DNA from 2 places in the Methylobacterium sp. Leaf469 genome. Region 2 is predicted to be linked to the other one. Evidence: riboswitches for the same ligand, from Rfam matches in the RefSeq annotation. Region 2 holds a riboswitch; the other holds the start of a gene.

Region 1 (5,251 bases), on a different contig from region 2:
GAGTTCGTCCAGCACCACGAGGCGGATGCTCGGATCGGCCATGAGATCCAGGGCCTTCGTCCAGGCGTGCTCGGCCGCCGCGATGTCGCGGGCCTTGTCCTGGGTCTCCCAGGTGAAGCCCTCGCCGAGGGTGTGCCAGTCGATCTGGTTCCCGAAGGCCTTCAAGGCGTGCTTCTCGCCCGTGTCCCAGGCGCCCTTGATGAACTGCACCACGCCGACCCGCCAGCCGTGGCCCAGCGCCCGCAGCATCAGGCCCAGGGCCGCCGTGGTCTTGCCCTTGCCGGGACCCGTGTTGACGATGAGGAGGCCCTTCTCGATGGTCTTCTCCGCCACCTCGGCATCCTGCACGGCCTTGCGCTTCTCCATCTTCTCCCGATGGCGGTCGGCGGCGTCGCTCATGCGTGGTCTCCATGTTGGGGTTTCACGATCATCGGCAGCCCCGCCACCATGAACACGACGCGGTCGGCCTGTGCGGCGAGGCGCTGATGAAGCCGCCCTGCCGCGTCGCGGAAGCGGCGGGCGAGGGCATTGTCGGGCACGATGCCGAGGCCGACCTCGCTGCCGACCAGGACCACCGGCCCCGGCGCGTCGGCGCAAGCGGAGAGCAGCGCCCCGGTCGCGGCCTCGACGTCGGCCTCCGCCAGGATCAGGTTGGTGAGCCAGAGGGTGAGGCAATCCACCAGTACCGGTCCGCGCGCGGCCGCGACCGCCTCGGGCAGGTCGATCGGCACGTCCTGCGTGATCCAGTCGGCCGACCTTCGGGTGCGGTGGAGGGCGATGCGGTCGCGCATCTCGTCGTCCCAGGCCTGGGCCGTTGCGAGATACAGCCAGGGTGGCGGCTGCGCCTCGATCACCCCCTCGGCATGGACGCTCTTGCCCGAGCGCGCGCCGCCGAGGACGAGGGTCACACGGGGGAATATCTCGGTCATGGGGGGGACGGCTGCCGCATAGGGCTTCTTTAGCCCGAAACGCCCTTGTGTGGTCAAAGGCGATGCAAACGGCACAGCGGCGCGTTGTCAGGGATCGCGCGACCGCGTAGAAGCATCGGGATCGGACGGTGCCCCGGCGACGGGGTGAAAAGGGAACGCGGTGAGGGGCAAGCGCCTTGAAACCGCGGCTGCCCCCGCAACTGTGAGCGGCGACGGGCCTGCCATCGGCCACCGGAGCGATCCGGGAAGGCGGCAGGTTCCGGATGACCCGCGAGCCAGGAGACCTGCCGTCCGGCACCGGGGACCTTCGTCCTCACCTTCGACCACGGCCGCCGGCGGGGCGGCCAGGAGATCAACCGATGTCGACCAACACCCTCGTTCTGACCGGCACCCGCACCAACGAGCGCCTCGGGGCCGTTCTCGTCGCCGCGTTCCTCGGCCTCGGCCTCGTGTTCATGGCGGGCTTCGCCCCGGCGATGGCGCTCCACAACGCGGCGCACGATTTCCGCCACACCCAGAATTTTCCCTGCCACTGAGCGCCTGGCGCCTGAAGGCAGACACCCCATGATCATCCGGCTCGTGTCGGCGGCCCTGGTCGCCGGCTTCCTCGCGGCTATCGTCGCGACGGGCCTGCAGCTCGCCCTGACCTCTCCGCTCATCATCGCGGCTGAGCGTTACGAGACGCAGGCTCAAGCCCCCGTATCGCCCCCCGCGCCGGGATTCGCATCCCTCGTGGTGCGGGTGCATGGCGGACACGATCACGGCGCGAAGGACCCGGGCGTGTCCGGCGGCGAGACCGCGCCCGCCTGGCAGCCCGGACCCGGACTGCCGCGCATGGCGTTCACGGCGCTCGCCACCCTGGTGGGCGGCGTCGGGTATGCCCTGCTGCTCGGCGCAGTGCTGCTGGCCTGCGGGCGCGAACCGACGCCCGAGACCGGCCTGCGCTTCGCCGTGGCGGGCTTCCTCGCCGTCGCCCTGGCGCCGGCCCTCGGCCTGCCGCCGGAACTACCGGGCATGGACGCCGCCCCCCTCGCCGATCGTCAGTTCTGGTGGGTGATGACCGCCGTCGCCACCGCCATGGGGCTCTACCTCATCGCCATCCGCCGCGCGCCGATCTCCATCGCGGGCGGCCTCGTCCTGATCGTGGCACCACACCTCGCCGGAGCACCCGAGACGAGCCACGCGGCTTCCGCCCTGCCGGCGGGCTACGCGGCCCAGTTCGCCGCACGCTCGCTCGGGATCGCCTTCGTGTTCTGGGCGGTCATCGGGCTCGCCTACGGCTGGGCCTGGGCCCTGTTCGGTCGCAAGGCGACGGCGCATGCCTGACGTGGTCACCCTCTACGTCTGCACCGCCTGCCGTACGGCGGGCGACCCGGCGGAACCCCGCGCCGGTGCGCGCCTCCTCGACGCGCTCCGGGAGGCTGTCGGTGAGCACGGCCAGACCGGCCTTCGGATCGAAGGCGTCGAGTGCCTCTCCGTCTGCAAGCGGCCATGCACGGTGGCGGTGGCCTCGGAAGGGCGCTGGACCTACGTCTACGGCGACCTCGACGCCACCGAATCCGCCCGGATCATCCTCGAAGGGGTCGGCCTCTACGGCGAGACGCCCGACGGCGTCGTGCCGTGGAAGGCGCGGCCCCAGGAATTCCGCAAGGGCGTCGTCGCCCGCATCCCGCCGCTCGCGGCGCACCCTAGTACGGACGCCGCCGAATGACCCTGGTCGAGAAGATTCCCTGCACCATCGTCACCGGCTTCCTCGGGGCCGGCAAGACGACCCTCGTGCGCCACCTCGTCGAGAACGCGAACGGCCGGCGGCTCGCGATCATCGTCAACGAGTTCGGGGATATCGGCTTCGACGGCTCGTTTCTCGCCGCCTGCGGCATCGAAGGCTGCCAAGACGAGGACATCGTCGAGCTCGCCAACGGCTGCATCTGCTGCACCGTGGCCGACGACTTCGTGCCGGCCCTGAACAAGCTCCTCGACCGAGCCGACCCACCCGAGCACATCCTTATCGAGACCTCCGGCCTCGCCCTGCCCAAGCCCTTGGTCCAGGCGTTCCAGTGGCCTGCGATCCGCTCGCGGGTCACCGTGGACGGCGTCATCGCGGTCATCGACGGTCCAGCCGTGGCGGCGGGCTTCTTCGCCGACGATCCGGCGGCCTCCGCCGCCCAGCGTGCCGAGGACACGAACGTCGATCACGACAATCCCCTGGAAGAGGTGTTCGAGGACCAGATCCTCTGCGCCGACCTCGTGGTGATGAACAAGGCCGACCTCCTCGACGCCGCCGGCCGCGAGAAGGTCCGCGCCGAGGTTCAGGCCCACCTGCCCCGCGCCGTGAAGATGGTGGAGGCCGAGCACGGCCGCCTCGATCCCCGCGTGATCCTGGGCCTCGGAGCCGCGGCCGAGGACGATCTCGACGCCAGACCCTCGCACCACGGCGAGGGCGAGGACCACGACCACGACGATTTCGACTCCGTGGCCCTGCCCGTCCCGGCCACGGCCACCGCCGAGGACCTGGCGATCCGCGTCGGTCGCGCGGCAGAGACCGCCGGCGTGCTGCGCATCAAGGGGTTCGCCGAAGTCACGGGCAAGCCCATGCGCCTCGTCGTGCAGGGTGTCGGCACCCGCATCGCGCATCACTACGACCGACCCTGGAAAAGCACGGAAGCCCGCGACGGCCGCCTCGTCGTCATCGGCCTCAAGGGATTCGATCAGGCGGCGGTCGCCGCCGCCCTGGCCGGGTGAGCGCCATGGCGGTACGGAACGGCCGCGCGGCGGCGGCCCTGGGCCTTGCCGTACTCCTCGGACTGGGGGGCTGCTCCGACACGCGCCCGCCGGCGCCCGACACCGCCAATCCCCTCGCGCTGGCCCAGCCCGCCCGCAACACCGCAGCCAAGCTCGCCTATACGCACGACCTCACCATCGGCCTGCCGCCCGATCGGGTGGCGGCGCATTTCGCGGCGGCGCGTGACCGCTGCCTGACCGATGCGGGCCTCGGCTGCATCCTCGTCACGTCGTCCATCGATGACGGTCCGCGTCCGCAGGGGCGACCGCAGGCGCAGATTCAGGTCCGGTTGCCGCACGAGTCCGTCGCCCCCTACGTGGCGTTCCTCACGGCTCCCCTGCCGGGCGAGGCGGCGGGCGATGTGGTCCTGCGGCGTCAGGCAACACGGGCCGACGACCTGACCACACCCATCGCGGACGGAGGACGCCGGCTCGCCCAGCTCGCCGCCTATCGCGCGCGCCTCGACGAACTGTCCGCGAAGGCGGACACGCGCGTGGAGGACCTCATCCGCATCGCCCAGGAACTCTCCAAGGTCCAATCCGAAATCGAGGAGGGGGAGGCGAAGCAGCGCGGCCTGCAACGGCGCGTCGATACCGAAATCGTCTCGGTTTCGCTTCGCTCGGACAGCGCGCGAGCGGGTGCCTTCGCCCCCGTCGAGGAAGCCTGGAGCCAGGCCGGCCAGACCTTCGGCGCCAGTGCGGGCGCCGCCCTGCGCTTCGCCGTCGCCAGCCTGCCCTGGCTTCCCGTGGCGGCGATCGGACTGTTCCTCGTCCGCGCCCTCTGGCGGCTGCGCCGGCGCAAACGCGCCCGGATCGGCCGGCCCCTCACGGAGGCGCGGCTGTGAGGTCGCGCATCCCGCCATGCATCTGATCCGCGTCGATACGGTTTCCCTCGACGAGGGCGAAGCCGCCATCGATCTCGGTCAGGCGCCGGGCGACATCGTGTTCCTGTCGTTCACGGATTCCGACCTGTTCGGCGTCGCGGGCGCGTTCGCAGCGGCATTTCCGCAAGCCGGCGAGGGTCCGGCCCCGACCCTGCGTCTGGCGAAACTCGCGAAGCTCCGTCACCCCATGTCGGTGGACCTCTACGTCGACGGGGTTATCGCGCGGTCGAAATGCGTCGTGATCCGATGCCTCGGCGGGCTCGATTACTGGCGTTACGGCATCGAGCGTGCCGCTGCCGCCGCACGGGCGAACGGCGTTCGCCTCATCGTCCTGCCGGGCGACGACCGGCCCGACGATCGCCTGGATGCCTTCTCGACGGCGCCCGATCTCGCACCCGTCCTCGACGCCTATTTCCGGGCGGGCGGCGCCGACAACCTGCGCCGGATGCTCGGGCGGATCGCGGCCGAGATCGGCTTTCCCGGCACCGTGGAGGAGCCGCAAGCCCTGCCGCGCGGCTTCGTCTGCTGCCCCGGCTGCGGCCCCATCGACCGCGATCGGGCTCTAGCCGCCGGCCGGCCCTTGCAGGCGGGCACGGTGCCCCTGGCGCTCCTCGTCGTCTACCGCTCGGCGATCCTGTCGGGGGATGCCGCGCCCCT
Region 2 (5,251 bases):
AGCTCACGAGCGGTGTCGCGCACGACTTCAACAACCTGCTCACCGTCATCTCGGGCAACATCGAGTTCCTCGGGCGCGAAGTCTCGACCGAGCGCTCGAAGCGTCGGCTCGCGATGATGAAGGGAGCGGCGGATCGGGGCGCGAATCTCACGGCGCAGCTCCTCGCCTTCTCCCGCCGCCAGAGGCTGGAGCCCACCCCGGTCAGTCTGAACCAGACCGTCGCCTCCATGCGCGACCTGCTCCAGAGCTCCATCGGCGGCGCGGTGCGCATCGAGACGACCCTGCAGCCCGACCTGTGGCCGGCCTTGGTGGATGCGACCCAGATCGAACTCGTCATCCTCAACCTCGCCATCAACGCGCGCGACGCCATGGTGGTCGGGGGATGTCTGACCATCGAGACGGCCAACGTCACGGTCACCGGCCCCCAGACGCGCCCCGAGCAGCCGATGCCGGGCGAGTACGTGATGGTGGCCGTCAGCGACACGGGAACGGGCATGCCGCCGGAGGTGGTGGCGCGCGCCTTCGAGCCGTTCTTCACCACCAAGGAGGTGGGCAAGGGTTCGGGGCTCGGGCTCGCCCAGGCCTACGGCTTCGTGAAGCAGTCAGGCGGCGGCATCCGCATCGACACGATCGTCGGGGAGGGGACCTCGATCCGAGTCTACCTGCCCCGCGTCGAGGACGGAACGAGCGCCGTCCACGAGGCCCCCCACATGACCGCATGCGGGCTTGGCCGCTTGCCGGGCGGACAATCGGTCCTGCTCGTCGTCGATGACGACACGGCTGTGCGTGAGGTCACCACCACCCGCCTCGCGGAGGCCGGTCACGCGGTGCGCGAGGCGGGCTCGGGCCTCGCGGGACTGGCGTCCCTCGAGGCGGACCCTTGCGTCGATCTCGTGGTGCTGGACTTCGCGATGCCGGGCATGAATGGGGCCGAGGTCGCCACCGAGATCCGCAAACGCTGGCCCAGCCTGCCGATTCTGTTCGTCACCGGCTATGCGGACACCACGGCCCTGATGAAGGTCGGCGCGGTCGGCGCCGACAGTATCGTTCAGAAACCGTTCCGGGACGGCGAGTTGGAACGCAAGGTCGGGGAGGCCATCGTGAATCGACCCGCGCCCGGTCTGCGCCTGGTCTCGGGCGGCTCCTCCGGCAGCTGAATCGATCGTCCGCCCCGGATCCGCGGGTTTCGAGGAAGACAGCCGGCTGGCGTCCTGGACCTCGCCGCCTTCGTCCTCGGTGTGCGCGGCGCCGGGGCTCGCCACGATCCTGCGTGTCTCGGCCCGGCAGGTCTCGCGCCGTGACGTTCCAATCGGCGGCCGAGGGCGCTCGGCCTTGACTTCTCCGGACCCGGATGGAACCGTACAGCCGTCAAGGTTCTCGCGGTCCTCGGATCGCGAGCTAAGAGGGAATTCGGTCGAGCCCATCCGGGCGATGCCGAAGCTGCCCCCGCAACTGTGAGCGGTGAGCCGCTGCCGAGAACGGTCACTGGTGCCATGCACCGGGAAGGCCAGGCAGGGGCGTCGATCCGTGAGCCAGGAGACCTGCCTTGGCGACGAACGTCTCTCGGGCGGGGTGCTCCGGTGGGTCGCATGATCGACGTCGGCCCGTCATGGTCGGCGCGCGCCCGTGCTGCTCTGCCTGACACGTCCAGAACCATTTGGATGGTGTTGATGGCCGCGATCGATCACCCCTTCCCCGAAAGCGTTCCCGCTCAGAACCGGCCCGGCGACACGGAGCCCGTGCCCGAACTCGGCTTGCTTGATTTCGGCGTGCAAGGTTTCAGCTTGCATGGCCAAGCTTCGCAACGTAATAATGTTTCAAACGCCATTCAGGCTCCTGAGCCGGTGCCGGGGGGCGTCCCCTCATCGGGCGACGGGCTGGAGCGGCGCTCATCCCGTTCGAGACCCGATACGATGCTCCTGAAAAACGGCCTGCGCCTCGGCGTCGCCCTCGCGGCCCTGTCCCTGACGCCGTCGGTCCGTGCCGAGGAGACGGCGGTCACCCTGGACACCCTCACGGTGGAGGGCACCGGCATCGGCCTCAACGTGCCGGAAGGCGCCATCGGGTTGATCGGACCGACGCCGGGTTTCAGCGCGGCGCGCGCCGTGAGCAGCACCAAGACCGACACGCCCCAGCGCGACGTGCCCCAGGTCGTCACGGTTGCCTCGCGCGAGGTCATCACCGATCTGGCCGCGACGCGAGTCGACCAGGTGTTCAACTACACCCCCGGCGTCGCCCAGCAGAACAACTTCGGCGGCCTGACGGTCTTCAGCTACGCCGTGCGCGGCGTGACCACGTCCGAGATCTTCAAGAACGGCTTTGCCATCAACCGAGGGTTCCCGCCGCCGCCCGACACCCAGAACGTCGAGCGTATCGAGGTGCTGAAGGGCGCGGGCGGCGCCCTGTTCGGGCGCAGCGATCCCGGCGGCGTGGTCAACATCATCACCAAGCAGCCGACGGCCGAGCGCTTCGTCGAGATGGGCGGCCTCTGGGGCAGCTTCGAGCAGTTCCGCGGCACCGTGGATGCCGGCGGCGCCCTCAACGAGGACAAGACGGTCCAGTACCGCTTCAACTTCGCGGGCGGGCGCCAGAACAGCTTTCGCGATTTCGTCGACGGCGACCGGCTGTTCGTGGCGCCGTCCATCAGCTGGCAGATCACGCCTGACACCAAGGTCACCGTCGAGACCGAATTCGTGCGCAACCGCATCGTGTTCGACCGGGGCGTGATCGCCATCAACCGGCAGCTCGGCTTCCTGCCGATCTCGCGCTTCCTCGGCGAGCCGGGCCAGAGCACCGAGCAGACTTCGAACACCCTGCAGGTCCGCTTGGAGCACCGCTTCGACGCCGATTGGCAGATGCGGCTCGGCGCACATTTCAACACCGGCACACTCGAGGGCGAATCCGCCGAGGTCCGCGCCATCGCGGCCGACAACCGCACGGTCTCCCGCGACCGCAACTTCCGGGACTACCGGTGGGACACCGCCATCGGCCAGGCCGAGGTGGTCGGCCGCTTCGCCACCGGGCCCCTGGCGCACACCCTGCTCCTCGGCTTCGAGCGCGAGAGCACCGACAGCCGCACGGTCTATCTGCGCTCGAACGTCCGGCAGAACTCGTTTTCCATCGACATCTACAACCCGCGCTACGGCCAGCCCCTGCCGCCGCTCACCATCCCGCGCAACAACCTCGAGCGGGTGACCAATACGGCCCTCTACGCCCAGGACCAGATCGCGCTCAGCCCCGAATGGAAGGCGCTGCTCGGCGTCCGGTTCGATTTCTTCGAGCAGTCGTTCCGCGAGCGCATTCCGCGCAGCGACGTCGAGCAGTCGCGGGCCGCCGCGACGCCCCGCGCCGGACTCGTCTATCAGCCGCTCCCCGAACTCTCCCTCTACACCAATGTCGGCACGAGCTTCCGGCCGAACATCGGCCCAGATGCGGCGGCGGCCTCGCGCGGGGTGCCGTTCGCCCCCGAGACGGGCATCGGCTACGAGGTCGGCGCCAAGCTCGACCTCTATGGCGGGGCGCTCGGCCTCACCGGTGCGGCGTTCCATATCGAGCGTGAGAACGTACTGACGCCCGACCCCAACAACAGCGGCTTCTCCCTCGCGGCGGGCGGGGTGCGCAGCCAGGGCTTCGAACTCACGGCCACGGGCCAGATCTCGCCGGAGCTGCGCCTCATCGGCGGCTACGTCTACGCCGACGCCGTAGTGACGAAGGACAACGTCCTGCCCGTGGGTGCCCCCCTCATCAACATCCCCAAGCACAGCGGCAGCCTGCTCGCCGTCTACGAAGTCCAGTCCGGCCCCTACGCGGGCCTCGGGATCGGGGGCGGCGTGCGTGGGGTCGGCGAACGCGCCGGCGACGCGGGCGGCACCGGTTTCGTCCTGCCGGCCTACGTGGTCGCCGACGCGCTGGCGTATTACCGCTACGAGAACATCCGCTTCGGCTTCAACGTCGAGAATATCTTCGACAGTGAGATCTACGAGAGCTCGCTCAACGTGTTCCGGGTCTATCCCGGCGCACCGCGACGCTTCACCGGCACCGTCTCGGTGCGGTTCTGATGCTGGAGTCGCACGAACCGGTCCTGGCGATCGGCGACGTCGTCATGACCTTCGGCGGTCGCAGGGCCCTCGACGGCCTGACCCTGACGTTACATGCGGGCGAAGTCTTCGCCCTGCTCGGCCCCAACGGGGCCGGCAAGACCACGACCATCAACCTCATCCTGGGTTTCCTGAAAGCGGAGAGCGGGACGGTCCGGGTCTGTGGAATCGATGCGGGCGCCGCCCCCATCGCGGCGCGGGCGGCCATCGCCTACATCCCCGAGCAGGTGGCGCTCTATCCCACGCTCTCGGGCCGGGAGAACCTGCGCTACTTCACGACGCTGGCGGGGCTCGCCCTGTCTCGCGACGCGGCCGACCGCCTGCTGGCGCAAGCCGGTCTCGCGACCGAGGCGCACGCGCGCAAGGCCGCGACCTATTCGAAGGGCATGCGCCAGAAGGTCGGCATCGCCATCGCCCTGGCGCGCCGGGCCCGGCTGCTGCTCCTCGACGAGCCGACCTCGGGCCTCGATCCGAGCGCGTCGGCGGATTTCTCGGCCGTGGTCCGGGCGGCCGCCGCCCGCGGCACAACCGTGCTGATGGCGACCCACGACCTCTACCGGGTCAAGGAGGTCGCCGACCGGGTCGGCGTGCTCCAGACCGGACGCATCGTCGAGGAGATCAGCCCGGCACACCTCGACCATGCGGCGTTGGAGCGCCTCTACATCGAGCGGCTCGCGTCGTGAGGCTGGTCCGGGCCGAACTCGGTCAGCTCCTGCGCGACGCCCGCCTGCGCTGGATCGGTGCCGTCCTGGTGGTGCTCCTCGGCGTGGCCCTCGCCGGAGCCTGGCGACAGGCCGTGCGCGATGCCGGCGATGTGAGAGCGATCGCGCAGGCCGAGCGCGGACGCTGGCTCGGCCAGGACGCCAAGAACCCGCATTCGGCCGATCATTACGGGCTGTGGGTGTTCAAGCCGTCCGCGCCGCTCGCGATCCTGGATCCCGGCATCGAGCCCTATACCGGCCGCATGGTCCGCATCGAGGCCCACCTGTTCAACGATGCGGTCTTCCGGGCGGTCCAGGACGCCAACCCGCTCGCGCGCGCCGGCCTCGGCAGCGTCGCCGACATCGTCCAGCTCATCGTGCCCCTGGCCGCGATCCTCCTCGGCTTCTCCGCCTTCGCCGCCGACCGCGAGCGCGGTACCCTGCGGCTGGCAC

The links. A riboswitch is a leader RNA that binds a small molecule or an ion and turns the genes downstream of it on or off. The one in region 2 is predicted to bind cobalamin.
Region 1: linked by a shared signal. The riboswitch ahead of ASG60_RS09225 (CbtB-domain containing protein) and the one ahead of ASG60_RS07035 (TonB-dependent siderophore receptor) in region 2 are both predicted to bind cobalamin.

Annotation. Positions count from the first base shown of each region.
Region 1 is NZ_LMRE01000012.1:299,004-304,254, forward strand. Features, by position in the region: gene cobO (cob(I)yrinic acid a,c-diamide adenosyltransferase) at 1-399, opposite strand, end outside; gene cobU (bifunctional adenosylcobinamide kinase/adenosylcobinamide-phosphate guanylyltransferase) at 396-929, opposite strand; cobalamin riboswitch at 1,039-1,236, shown strand; gene ASG60_RS09225 (CbtB-domain containing protein) at 1,289-1,465, shown strand; gene ASG60_RS09230 (CbtA family protein) at 1,494-2,255, shown strand; gene ASG60_RS09235 (DUF1636 domain-containing protein) at 2,248-2,640, shown strand; gene cobW (cobalamin biosynthesis protein CobW) at 2,637-3,671, shown strand; gene ASG60_RS09245 (DUF4349 domain-containing protein) at 3,677-4,555, shown strand; gene cobN (cobaltochelatase subunit CobN) at 4,572-5,251, shown strand, end outside.
Region 2 is NZ_LMRE01000009.1:4,763-10,013, reverse strand. Features, by position in the region: gene ASG60_RS07040 (response regulator) at 1-1,157, shown strand, start outside; cobalamin riboswitch at 1,355-1,564, shown strand; gene ASG60_RS07035 (TonB-dependent siderophore receptor) at 1,914-4,058, shown strand; gene ASG60_RS07030 (ABC transporter ATP-binding protein) at 4,058-4,780, shown strand; gene ASG60_RS07025 (DUF3526 domain-containing protein) at 4,777-5,251, shown strand, end outside.